Linked DNA regions of Butyricimonas faecalis. The protein of the gene in region 2 interacts with the protein of the main gene of each other region in a pairwise test. Links are inferred from orthologs where the notes say so. Each region holds a gene or a part of one and is shown on either strand. Other genes may lie near its edges.

The links. The genes of interacting proteins can lie anywhere in the genome.
Region 1: the proteins of ruvC (region 2) and ruvA interact in binary tests that used the Escherichia coli proteins (3 or more experiments, as listed by UniProt). The link is inferred for Butyricimonas faecalis from one-to-one orthologs.

The regions. Positions count from the first base shown.
Region 1 is NZ_CP032819.1:4,263,592-4,269,118, reverse strand. What follows is about bases 1,790-4,556. They hold ruvA (Holliday junction branch migration protein RuvA), read right to left. Parts: upstream 3,581-4,556; coding sequence 2,999-3,580; downstream 1,790-2,998. Other genes in these bases: trpS (tryptophan--tRNA ligase), read right to left, coding at 3,653-4,556. In the rest of the region: more of trpS, read right to left, coding at 4,557-4,636; D8S85_RS18225 (DUF3276 family protein), read left to right, coding at 5,005-5,358; D8S85_RS18220 (SRPBCC family protein), read right to left, coding at 5,395-5,527. UniProt on the Escherichia coli protein: The RuvA-RuvB-RuvC complex processes Holliday junction (HJ) DNA during genetic recombination and DNA repair.
Region 2 is NZ_CP032819.1:658,618-664,353, forward strand. The notes cover bases 1-2,901. They hold ruvC (crossover junction endodeoxyribonuclease RuvC), read left to right. Parts: upstream 1-1,124; coding sequence 1,125-1,679; downstream 1,680-2,901. Other genes in these bases: serS (serine--tRNA ligase), read left to right, coding at 1-694; D8S85_RS02750 (DUF4286 family protein), read left to right, coding at 770-1,075; D8S85_RS02760 (tetratricopeptide repeat protein), read right to left, coding at 1,804-2,901. Also shown: more of D8S85_RS02760, read right to left, coding at 2,902-3,492; D8S85_RS02765 (glycerol acyltransferase), read left to right, coding at 3,639-4,454; D8S85_RS02770 (GNAT family N-acetyltransferase), read left to right, coding at 4,468-5,421; D8S85_RS02775 (LysE family translocator), read right to left, coding at 5,422-5,736.

The sequences.
Region 1 (5,527 bases), 3.6 Mb from region 2 along the record:
GGATTCCGCTATCTTCGATGGGGCTGTCGTGCACGGGGCTATCACCCTCCGCGGCTTACCTTTCCAGGTAATTGCACTTCGTCCATCGTCGAATGGCGCGGTCCCATGACCCCGGTGTCGCCGAAACGGCACCGGTTTGGGCTCTTCCCCGTTCGCTCGCCACTACTGGGGGAATCACTGTTGTTTTCTTCTCCTGCGGGTAATGAGATGTTTCAGTTCCCCGCGTTCGCCTCCATTGCTGGATGACCGTCATCTAGACGGCCGGGTTGCCCCATTCGGAAATCCACGGGTCAAGGGTTACTTGCACCTCGCCGTGGCCTATCGCGGCTTATCGCGTCCTTCATCGCCTCCGAGAGCCTAGGCATCCACCGCGCGCCCTTGATCGTTCACGTTCGTTAGCGTCGTGTGTCTTTAATCATTTCACCTTTGCCGTCGTCTCCCGACGACGGCGGCTCTGTGTTATTCTACTACATTCTTATACTTCGCGGATCAAATGATCCGTTAACGTTCCAGCATGTCAAAGAACTTCTCGAATTCCAGATTTAAAGATTCTAGATTCTAGATTGACTAGATTCTAAATTTTAAATTCTAAATTCATGATGTCGGGACCGGGGCAACGAGCCTCGTCGTGAAGATCCCTCGAGGGAATCCCGTTGATGATGAACTTGCTGTAGCGAGCCGCATGACTCCAGCTCCAGAAAGGAGGTGTTCCAGCCGCACCTTCCGGTACGGCTACCTTGTTACGACTTAGCCCCAGTTACCGGTATTACCCTAGCCCGTTCCTCGCGGTCACGATCTTCAGGTACTCCCGGCTTCCATGGCTTGACGGGCGGTGTGTACAAGGCCCGGGAACGTATTCACCGCGCCATGGCTGATGCGCGATTACTAGCGAATCCAACTTCGTGGAGTCGGGTTGCAGACTCCAGTCCGAACTACGACCGGCTTTAGAGATTCGCTCCGGGTCGCCCCGTGGCTGCCCTCTGTACCGGCCATTGTAACACGTGTGTCGCCCCGGGTGTAAGGGCCGTGCTGATTTGACGTCATCCCCGCCTTCCTCGCACCTTACGGTGGCAGTCTCGACAGAGTGCCCGGCTGAAACCGATGGCAACTGGCGATAGGGGTTGCGCTCGTTATGGGACTTAACCCGACACCTCACGGCACGAGCTGACGACAACCATGCAGCACCTTGCAGGTGGCCCCGAGGGGAAGAGGTGTTTCCACCTCATGCAACCTGCATTTAAACCCGGGTAAGGTTCCTCGCGTATCATCGAATTAAACCACATGTTCCTCCGCTTGTGCGGGCCCCCGTCAATTCCTTTGAGTTTCATCGTTGCCGACGTACTCCCCAGGTGGCTCACTTAATACTTTCGCTTGAACCCTGGCCGTGTATCGCCAAGATCCAGTGAGCATCGTTTACGGCGTGGACTACCAGGGTATCTAATCCTGTTCGCTACCCACGCTCTCGCGCATCAGCGTCAGACCGAGCCTGGGAAGCTGCCTTCGCTATCGGGGTTCCAAGTGATATCTATGCATTTCACCGCTACTTCACTTGTTCCGCCTCCCTCGTCTCGTCTCCAGGTCGACAGTTTCAACGGCGTGCTACAGTTTAGCTGCAGTCTTTTACCGCTGACTTGTCGTCCCGCCTACGCGCCCTTTAAACCCAATAAATCCGGATAACGCTCGCATCCCCCGTATTACCGCGGCTGCTGGCACGGAGTTAGCCGATGCTTATTCGTCAAGTACTGGCAAGGTGGCACTCGTGCCGCTTATTCTTCCTTGACAAAAGAGGTTTACAGGCCATAGACCATTCTTCCCTCACGCGACTTGGCTGGTTCAGGCTCTCGCCCATTGACCAATATTCCTCACTGCTGCCTCCCGTAGGAGTCTGGACCGTGTCTCAGTTCCAGTGTGGGGGACCTTCCTCTCAGAACCCCTAGACATCGTCGGCTTGGTGGGCCGTTACCCCGCCAACTACCTAATGTCGCGCGTGCCCGTCCCGTACCACCGGGGTTTTAAACTCCCCCCCATGCGGGGGAAAGGTGTTATGGGGTGTTAGTCCACGTTTCCGCGGGTTATCTCCCGGTACGGGGTTGGTTGCACACGTGTTACTCACCCGTGCGCCGGTCGCCACCGGGGTATTGCTACCCCGTGCTGCCCCTCGACTTGCATGTGTTAAGCCTGTCGCTAGCGTTCATCCTGAGCCAGGATCAAACTCTTCATGGTAAAAGTTACTTTACAGAAATTTTATCTGGCAGGGTCATGTGTATGAATCTCGACTCCCGTCGATTCCGATTCACGCTCGCTACGTTTTGTTCATCTCAATATCTTAAAGAACTCTTCTTTCATCTTCTCCCGCTCTCGATCGTCCCTCCCGGCTCCCCCTCTTGAAAGCGGCTGCAAAGGTAAGGCTTGTTTTTCAATCTCCAAATTTTTTCAAGCTTTTTTTCAAACTTTTTTCCCGGCCCCTCGTTTTAACCTCTTCCCCCTCGCGCCCTCTCTCTCGAAAGCGGGTGCAAAGATAAGGCAATCATTTCCCTTTTTCCAAATATTCTAGCGATTATTTTTCAAGTTTTTTCCTCTCACCACCGCAAGAGCCTGGCTGGAAAAACGTTAGGGAGAAAAGTTTTTTCGCCCCCGCCCGGTAAAAAAGGGTCAAGCCCCCCGCTTCCCCGGGATCGAGGCGCGATTCAACGGGAAAAACAACCGGCAAAAAGATAATAATACCTGAATATACACCTTTCAAGGACGCCCGTGAACGTCTTTGAAACGTCTTTGATGCGGCAATGATACGCCTTTAACACCTGCATGCAACCGGAAAACTACGGGAAAATCACGGGCAAGGATCGACCGGTCCCAGGGATCGAGCGGGCCGGGAAACACTACCAATCCACAACGTCGCTCCAAAAAAACGCAACGGCGCATGAATATACATGACAGGTTCATGGGATAGACCAACCATTAACCAAGGACCAGGAAACCCCGAACAAGAAGCGGAATATTACAAATGTTTTAGAGCTAATTTGATCAGATTTTCGACAGTTTCGACTTTCTCCGAAGCCAAAATCTTATCCAATGTTTTCGCCACTTGAGCACGAGCAAAGCCCAACATAACCAAAGCGGCCTGTGCTTCTTCCCGAACAGCACTTGTAGAAAGACTCAATCCCTCCACAGGAACTCCCTCTTTGCCAACTTTATCCTTTAGTTCAATAATAACCCGCTGGGCAGTCTTCACGCCAATCCCTTTCACGCTCTTTATAGCATTTACATTTTCCGTAAGTATCGCCCCGGTTATTTCTTCCACCGACATAGAGCTCAACATGACATTCGCCGTGTTAGCCCCGATTCCGGAAACAGAGATCAATGCCCGGAATAAACTTCTCTCCTCTTTAGAAAAGAATCCATACAATAAATGAGCATCCTCCCGCACAATCTGGTGAATATAAAACATGACCTGATTCTGGGAAGCTATTTTAGAATACGTATTAACCGAAATATGAATATAATACCCGACACCCCCACAGTCGACAACCGCGTTTGCCGGAGTTGCCTCCACTAATTCACCTTTTATATATTCGTACATAATCATTGAAAATTAAAAATTGAAAATTGAAAATGCCACGGCATCTCAATTTTCAATTCTATGTTTATACTACTAGCGGAACCCGATAAGTTTACGCACTTCTTTCATCGTGACAGCCGCGCTAGCCCGTGCTTTCTCGGCCCCGGCCGCGGCAATTTTATCCAGATTATCCGGATTAGCGGCATATTCCATGATTCGTTCCCGAATCGGAGTGTTGAAATTAATAATATCCTCTGCCAGTTGCTTTTTCAAATCCCCGTAGCGGATTTCACAATTATTATATTTTTCGTTGAAATAATCGTACGTGTCTTTCGAAGAAACAACATCCATCAACGTGAACAGGTTCTGGATCACCTCCGGTTTCACGCTATTCGGTTCGGTTGGCCCGCTATCGGTAACGGCTTTCATCACCTTTTTACGTATTGTTGTTGCATCATCAACCAGATAGATGGCATTTCCCTCGGATTTTCCCATTTTCCCGGAACCATCTAATCCCGGAATCTTGATTCCTTCCCCCGTGTAGGAGAAAGATGCCGGCTCCGGGAACAATTCACTTCCGTATATCGTATTGAATCTCCGGGCAAATTTCCGGGCCATCTCCATGTTTTGCTCTTGATCTTTTCCGACAGGCACTTTGTGAGCCCTGTGTATAATAATATCCGCGGCCATCAGCGTGGGATAGGTCAACAAACCAGCATTCACGTTATCCGGCTGTTTACGAGCTTTTTCCTTAAAAGTAGTTGTACGCTCCAACTCGCCAAGATAAGCATTCATGTTTAGATACAAATACAACTCGGCAATCTCCTTAATATCACTCTGCACGTATATTGTCGCCTTCTCGGGATCCAAACCACAAGCAAGGTACTCTGCCAGAATCTTTCGCACGTTCTCCACCACGTTACCCGGGTGCGGATGCGTAGTCAACGAGTGCCAATCGGCAATAAAAAAGAAACATTTGTACTCGTCCTGCATTTTTAGAAAATTCTTCACGGCACCAAAATAATTTCCCAGGTGCAAATTACCCGTAGGTCTGATTCCACTTACTACTGTTTCCATTGTCTGAAATTTACAAATTTAAAACATACAAAGATACGGTTTTATTCGTTTTGTACAACTATGTAGCGCTATGCATCGGCAAACAATATTCACCACTACACTTTACCTGCATCTACACGCGAAGCGGTAAAATCCATTTTTACTGAACACTCAAAACGGCAACTGGCATTCGACCATTTAAATACAATCAAAACAATGACTATCAATAAATTACATCTACCACAAACGACCACACACCTTTTTAAAACGTTTTCATCAAAGTAAGATATTGATAGACAACGAGAAAAAAATAATACAAAAATCGATGTTGTTATATTATTTTTCCTACTTTTGAAACGCAAAGTCTAATTAATAATTTTAATTTAAACATGGAAGGTTACGAAAAGAATGATGGTATGGAAATGAATGATCGGGATGAGATCTATTCAAAACCGGTGAGAGCAGGGAAAAGGACTTATTTTTTTGATGTAAAAGCTACTCGTAATAACGATTATTATCTGACAATTACCGAAAGCAAGAAGAAACTCGAAAAAGATGGTTCTCAAAATTACGAAAAGCACAAGATCTTTTTATACAAAGAAGACTTTGATAAATTTGCAGAGGGGCTTGACAACGCTGTCGCTTATATCAAAGCAGCTCTTAACGGAGAAACAATGGCAGTTCACGAAGAAATTGAAACAAACAAATTTGACGACATTGATTTTGACGATCTATCCAAATAACAAAAAAGCTCTTCATCGTGAAGAGCTTTTTTGTTATTATATATATCCATAAGGAATTTTCGCCAAACCTTCTGCCATTTGATTGATTCCCTTTTCTAGCTTTCCCTTCAGCAACATTTTCATCATCATGTTCAAATCTGCCTCTGCCGTTATCCGCAAGCGGGTATCA
Region 2 (5,736 bases):
AGAAGTCATGCCCCCGCTTGTTGTCAATGAAGATTCAGGTTTCGGCACCGGTCAGTTGCCCGATAAAGACGGCCAGATGTACTACGTGAACGAAGATAAGCTATACCTTATCCCCACGGCAGAAGTGCCCGTCACCAACCTTTACCGGGACATGATCGTGGATGCCGATCAGTTGCCAATCAAAAATACGGCCTACTCCGCTTGTTTCCGCCGGGAAGCCGGATCATACGGGAAAGACGTACGCGGGTTGAACCGTCTGCACCAGTTCGACAAAGTTGAAATCGTGCAAATCACCCGTCCGGAAATATCTTACGAGGCTCTTGACGACATGGTAAAACACGTGGAAGGATTACTCATTAAGTTAGGTTTACCCTATCGTATCGTACGCCTGTGCGGTGGTGATCTGAGTTTTACCTCTGCCCTAACCTTCGATTTCGAAGTATATTCAAAAGCACAAGATCGTTGGCTGGAAGTAAGCTCTGTTTCCAATTTCGAAGAGTATCAGGCAAACCGACTGAAACTGCGTTTCCGAGATAAAGGAGACAAGAAAACAACAATGGCACACACTCTGAATGGTAGCGCTTTGGCATTACCGAGAATCGTGGCCGCATTGTTGGAAAACAACCAGACACCGGAAGGGATCCGGATCCCGGATGTACTCCGCGGATTCATGGGTGTTGACTATATAAAATAAAAACTGAAAACTAAAAGATAAAAGTTAATCCTCCACGGATCTTTTATCTTTTAGTTTTTAACTTTTAGATTTAACATGCGATTTATATACAACACCACATTCAGTATTGACGAAAACATTGCAGAGGAGTTCATTCAAGTCGTTCAAGGCGGCTACATCGCTTATCTTAAAAGCAAAAATCTTTGTAATGACATCCTATTTACCCGTGTCATGATTCGCGAAGGAGAAGGATTATCTCTATCCTTGCAACTCATATTTCCCTCTGCCGAAGAATACACGATCTTCATCGAAGTCTACAAGGATAGATTGCTACACATGCTGGTAGATGTGTTCGGAGAGAACCTCTTATATTTCAGCACGACACTCGAAGAAATCGAATAAATTGACATTCAGGCAGATTTTCGCTATATTTATAAACTAAAACAGATCAATGGAAAAACTAATCATGGGGATAGACCCCGGTACAAACTTCATGGGATATGCAATTCTTAAAACAACCGGGAAGAATTGTAAACCGGAACTTGTCGTGTCGGGAGTCGTTGACATGAAAAAAATGACCGATCCGTATCTCAAACTGCAAAGAGTATTCCAACGCACGCTGCAAGTCATTGACTCTTACCACCCGGACGAACTGGCCATCGAATCGCAATTCTACGGTAAAAACATCCAGTCCATGTTAAAACTCGGACGGGCACAAGGGGTCGCCATTGCTGCCGCTCTACAACGGAATATCCCCATTTTCGAATATGCCCCGAAAAAAATCAAAATGAGCATCACGGGCACAGGAGAAGCTTCCAAAGAACAGATTGCCCTTCTGCTAGGCAAATTCATGACAATACCGACCACCATTTCCACCTTGGACGAAACGGATGCCATCGCCATCGCCTATTGCCACCACCTACAAGGCAACCTGCCTACCACGGGAAACCCCAAATGCAAGGATTGGGGTGACTTCATCAAACAAAATCCGGATAAGGTTTTGTAAAACAATAAATTGTTTTACAAAGTTACAAGTTATGACAAACTTGTAACCAATTAACTTGTAACCTGTAACAAATCGGGCCATAGCTCCCGCTACGGCCCGATTCAACATGCAAAGTCAAACAATTTTAATCAACAATATTCAAATAAATACTTTCTTGAGCGTAAGGATAAAATTCTTTATCAGTACTTGCCATTCCTTTCAATTGCGGGTCAAGTTGTATCGCTTTTTGTAAAGCGCTAGCCATCGTCTGTACATCTTTCACTCTTGCCGCAGCCACGGCCATCATATAATATTCATACCCTTCCGTCAAATTCAACTTCTTCAATGTCTCCAGGGCAGCCCGATTATCATTAGCCATCAACTGAGCATAAGCCAAGTTCACGTTCGGCATCGTTTTCAAGTAAGGAATAGCCTTATTGTACTCTTTATTTTTCAATAACAATATCCCCAAGTTGTACTTCGCCTCCTTCTTTATAGAAGCTTTCGTGTACATATCTTTAGCTTGAGTATTATTCCCTTCATTTTGATAAACAATTCCAAGATTGTTCATCACTTCCGGTTTTTGATTAATTACAACTGCCGATTCCAGTAATTTTTTAGCTTTTCTATAATCCTTGTTCCGGATAGCGATAACGGCCAAATCATTCAGCAAGTTTACATCCGTACGAGCAGATAAAACAGAAGTCTCTTGTAATTGAGGCACGTAATAAGTCGTCACTTGATCCTCCACTTGCGTCACTTCAGGCACGGTATAAAAAATATAGAAATCAGCCCGCCGCAAGGTCGGAAGAATCACATCTTTCAATTCCGGTACCGTCTTAATATATGATTCCAACACGGCATCCCGTTTCTTCAAATTCGGGGCATTCTGCAAATCTTTCACCATTTGCGCCTTATTCTTCAAGTTGGAATCATTCAACAACATATACAGCCCTTCCCAATTCTCGCTCACCTTGTTGGAAACGATAAATTTAGCATTCTTTGCCATCGGTGTGTTAGCCAATCCCAAATCTTTCATGAAATAAGCCTTGGCCGTATTGAAACGATTCGTGGTCAAGTTCTTGTTCAGCCTTTCCGGTCCCTCCGGAGAACTGGAAACGTACATCAACATATTAGTAATCTTGGCATTCTTTTCAGCCAATATTTTCTTCATCTCTTGAGCAGCCTGCGTCATGACAGACGACTTTCGTTGTGCATCCGTGATCACGGATTTAGATAACGGGAATAACACGTACCCGCTAATAATTCCCACACCCGTGGACGGAACATCTTTCACGAAAGTTTCGGTAAACAAAGGAATTGCATCCGGATTATCCGGTAGAGAATACATGTATGTTTTCCATTCCTTCACCCCGTTCGTATTCAATATAGCCGGAGTAAACTCAACGGTTTTATTCCCCATGATCGCCTCAATATCAGCGATAAGTACCCCTTTTTGCATACCGTCACGATAAGGGAATGACAAATTGTATGTACCTAGCGTATTCCCCTTGTATTCCACCACCGGATAATCGGTTCCCTTCACCTTCACTCCTTGAAAATAAAGCGGTCCCATCGCTTCTTCCCCACCGGGATATTGCATTTTAGGAGTCACTTTCAAGATTAACTTTTTATAAAATTGCTTCGGGGCAAAAGCAATATTATAATTAAAATTCACTGCCCCATCCACCGCAGTCAACTGCTGAGGAGAAACTTTCCCCACAATGGCCGTTTCGATGGCCTCTCTCTCCAACTTCTTCATGGTATTACACCCCACCATCAAGAAAGAGAGCATCAAAATAACTCCACTCGTTATCAACGATAATTTTCTCATAGTTCTCTTTTTTTGCGTTTAACTTATTCTATCCATTAAAAATGTTCATATTTTTCAATTCATATCCTCTCTAACGAATTTTATTGAATAAGGTTTTTTATCTTTGCCAAAAGTTTTAAAACAAGGAGATTCAATTCACATTTATTATGGAAGAAACTGTTAAACCGATATACATTGAACAGCTTTTTAAAAGTAAGAATCCCAAATTGGCCCGCTGGATTCCGAAATTCGTTTATTCATTTTTAAAACGTGTCATCTGCCAAGACCAGATCAACGACTTCATCTCTAAATACGGGGATCGGAAAGGTTTGGATTTTGCCGAAGGCATCTTGGAATATCTTGATATTTCTTACATTATCGAAGGTAAAGAAAATTTACCGGACCCCAACGGACGTTATATCTTCGCGGCCAATCACGCTTTGGGAGGACCGGATGGTATCATCCTGATCTCTTTCTTGGGGAAAATATATAAAAAACTGAAATTCCCGGTAAATGATTTACTGATGAATCTCAAAAATCTTAATAACATCTTTTTACCGGTTAACAAACACGGGGCCTTAGCCAAGGAAGCCGCGGTTGACTTGGAAAACGCCTTTGCCTCCGATGCCCAGGTCATCACCTTCCCTGCCGGAATGGTAAGCCGCAAAATTAAAGGCGTGGTGAAAGATTTGGAATGGCAAAAAAGTTTCGTGGTAAAAGCCGTTAAATACCAGCGGGACATCATTCCGATACGAGTAAAAGCGGAAAATTCAAAATTCTTTTATAATTTAGCAAACTTTCGTACCAAAATAGGACTAAAAGTAAATCTCGAAATGATGTATCTTCCCAAAGAAACATTCAACAAAAAAGGTTCAACATTTACTCTGATTATCGGAAAACCTATTAAATGGGAAACGCTGGATAAAAGCAAGACACCGAAAGAATGGGCGGAAGAAATAAAGAACATTGTCTACCAATTATAGATCTACATAAACTATGCAACCAGTTATCTATCCTGTAAATAAAGCGAAATTATTAGCAGAACTAACAGAAGAAAGATTCATTCGTAAAACCAACAAGGGAGGAAACGAAATTTACTCGTTTAACGCTTTCAACAGTCCTAACTTGATGAAAGAAGTAGGCAGGTTACGGGAATTAACTTTCAGAACAGCCGGAGGGGGTACAGGAAAAGAGGTTGATATTGACCCGTTTGACGTTGACGAACAGGTTCCCTACCAGCAATTAATCGTGTGGGACCCGAAAGAACAAGAAATTCTAGGCGGCTACCGGTATATTCTATGCGATAACCTTCCTTTAAATCAAGAAGGAGAACCCAACCTGGCCACCACCGAACTTTTCCGTTTCTCCGAGACATTCAAAAAGCAATATCTCCCTAAAATGATCGAACTGGGACGTTCTTTCGTACAACCTTTGTACCAGTCTACAAAAATGGGACGCAAGTCCCTGTTCGCCTTAGATAACTTGTGGGACGGACTGGGAGCCCTTACCGTGGAAAATCCGAACATGGAATATTTCTTCGGGAAAGTAACCATGTACACCAGCTTCAACATCGAAGCGCGCGACATGATTTTATTCTTTATGCGAAAGTACTTTAAGGATACAGAAAAACTTGTCGAACCGATTACTCCGCTGGAAATTCATATCGATGACAATAAACTCGGAAAAATACTTTGCGGGAATAACTATGACGAAGATTACCGTATTCTTTCCCGCTATGTCAGGGAACATGGAGAAAACATCCCCCCCCTGGTAAATGCCTACATGAGCCTGTCGCCTTCCATGAAAACCTTTGGGACGGCCATAAATTCAGGCTTTGGCGGTGTGGAAGAAACAGCTATTCTGATCAAGATTGCAGATGTGTACGAAACCAAAAAAGCCCGTCACATCTCGACATACATTCCTCGAATACTGCGGTTAAGAAAATTTTAATCAGACGACCACAAAGATTAAACTGATTCCGATGACAAAATAAACCAACGACTCGATGATATGCATAATCAACGAGAAATGAACATTTTGCATCAACCGACGAGACAAACGATCTGCCAGCAAAGCTATCAAAGAGAAGATAACAATAGCTTGCGCCATAAAAAGCAACCCCAGCACCAGTAACTCTCCTGCCGGATTCTCCGCGGCAGGACTTACAAACTGGGGGAAAAACGCGATAAAAAACAACAATACTTTCGGATTCAGAATATTCATCAGAATCCCCTTGCGGTACAGCTTATACTCCACCCCGGCAAC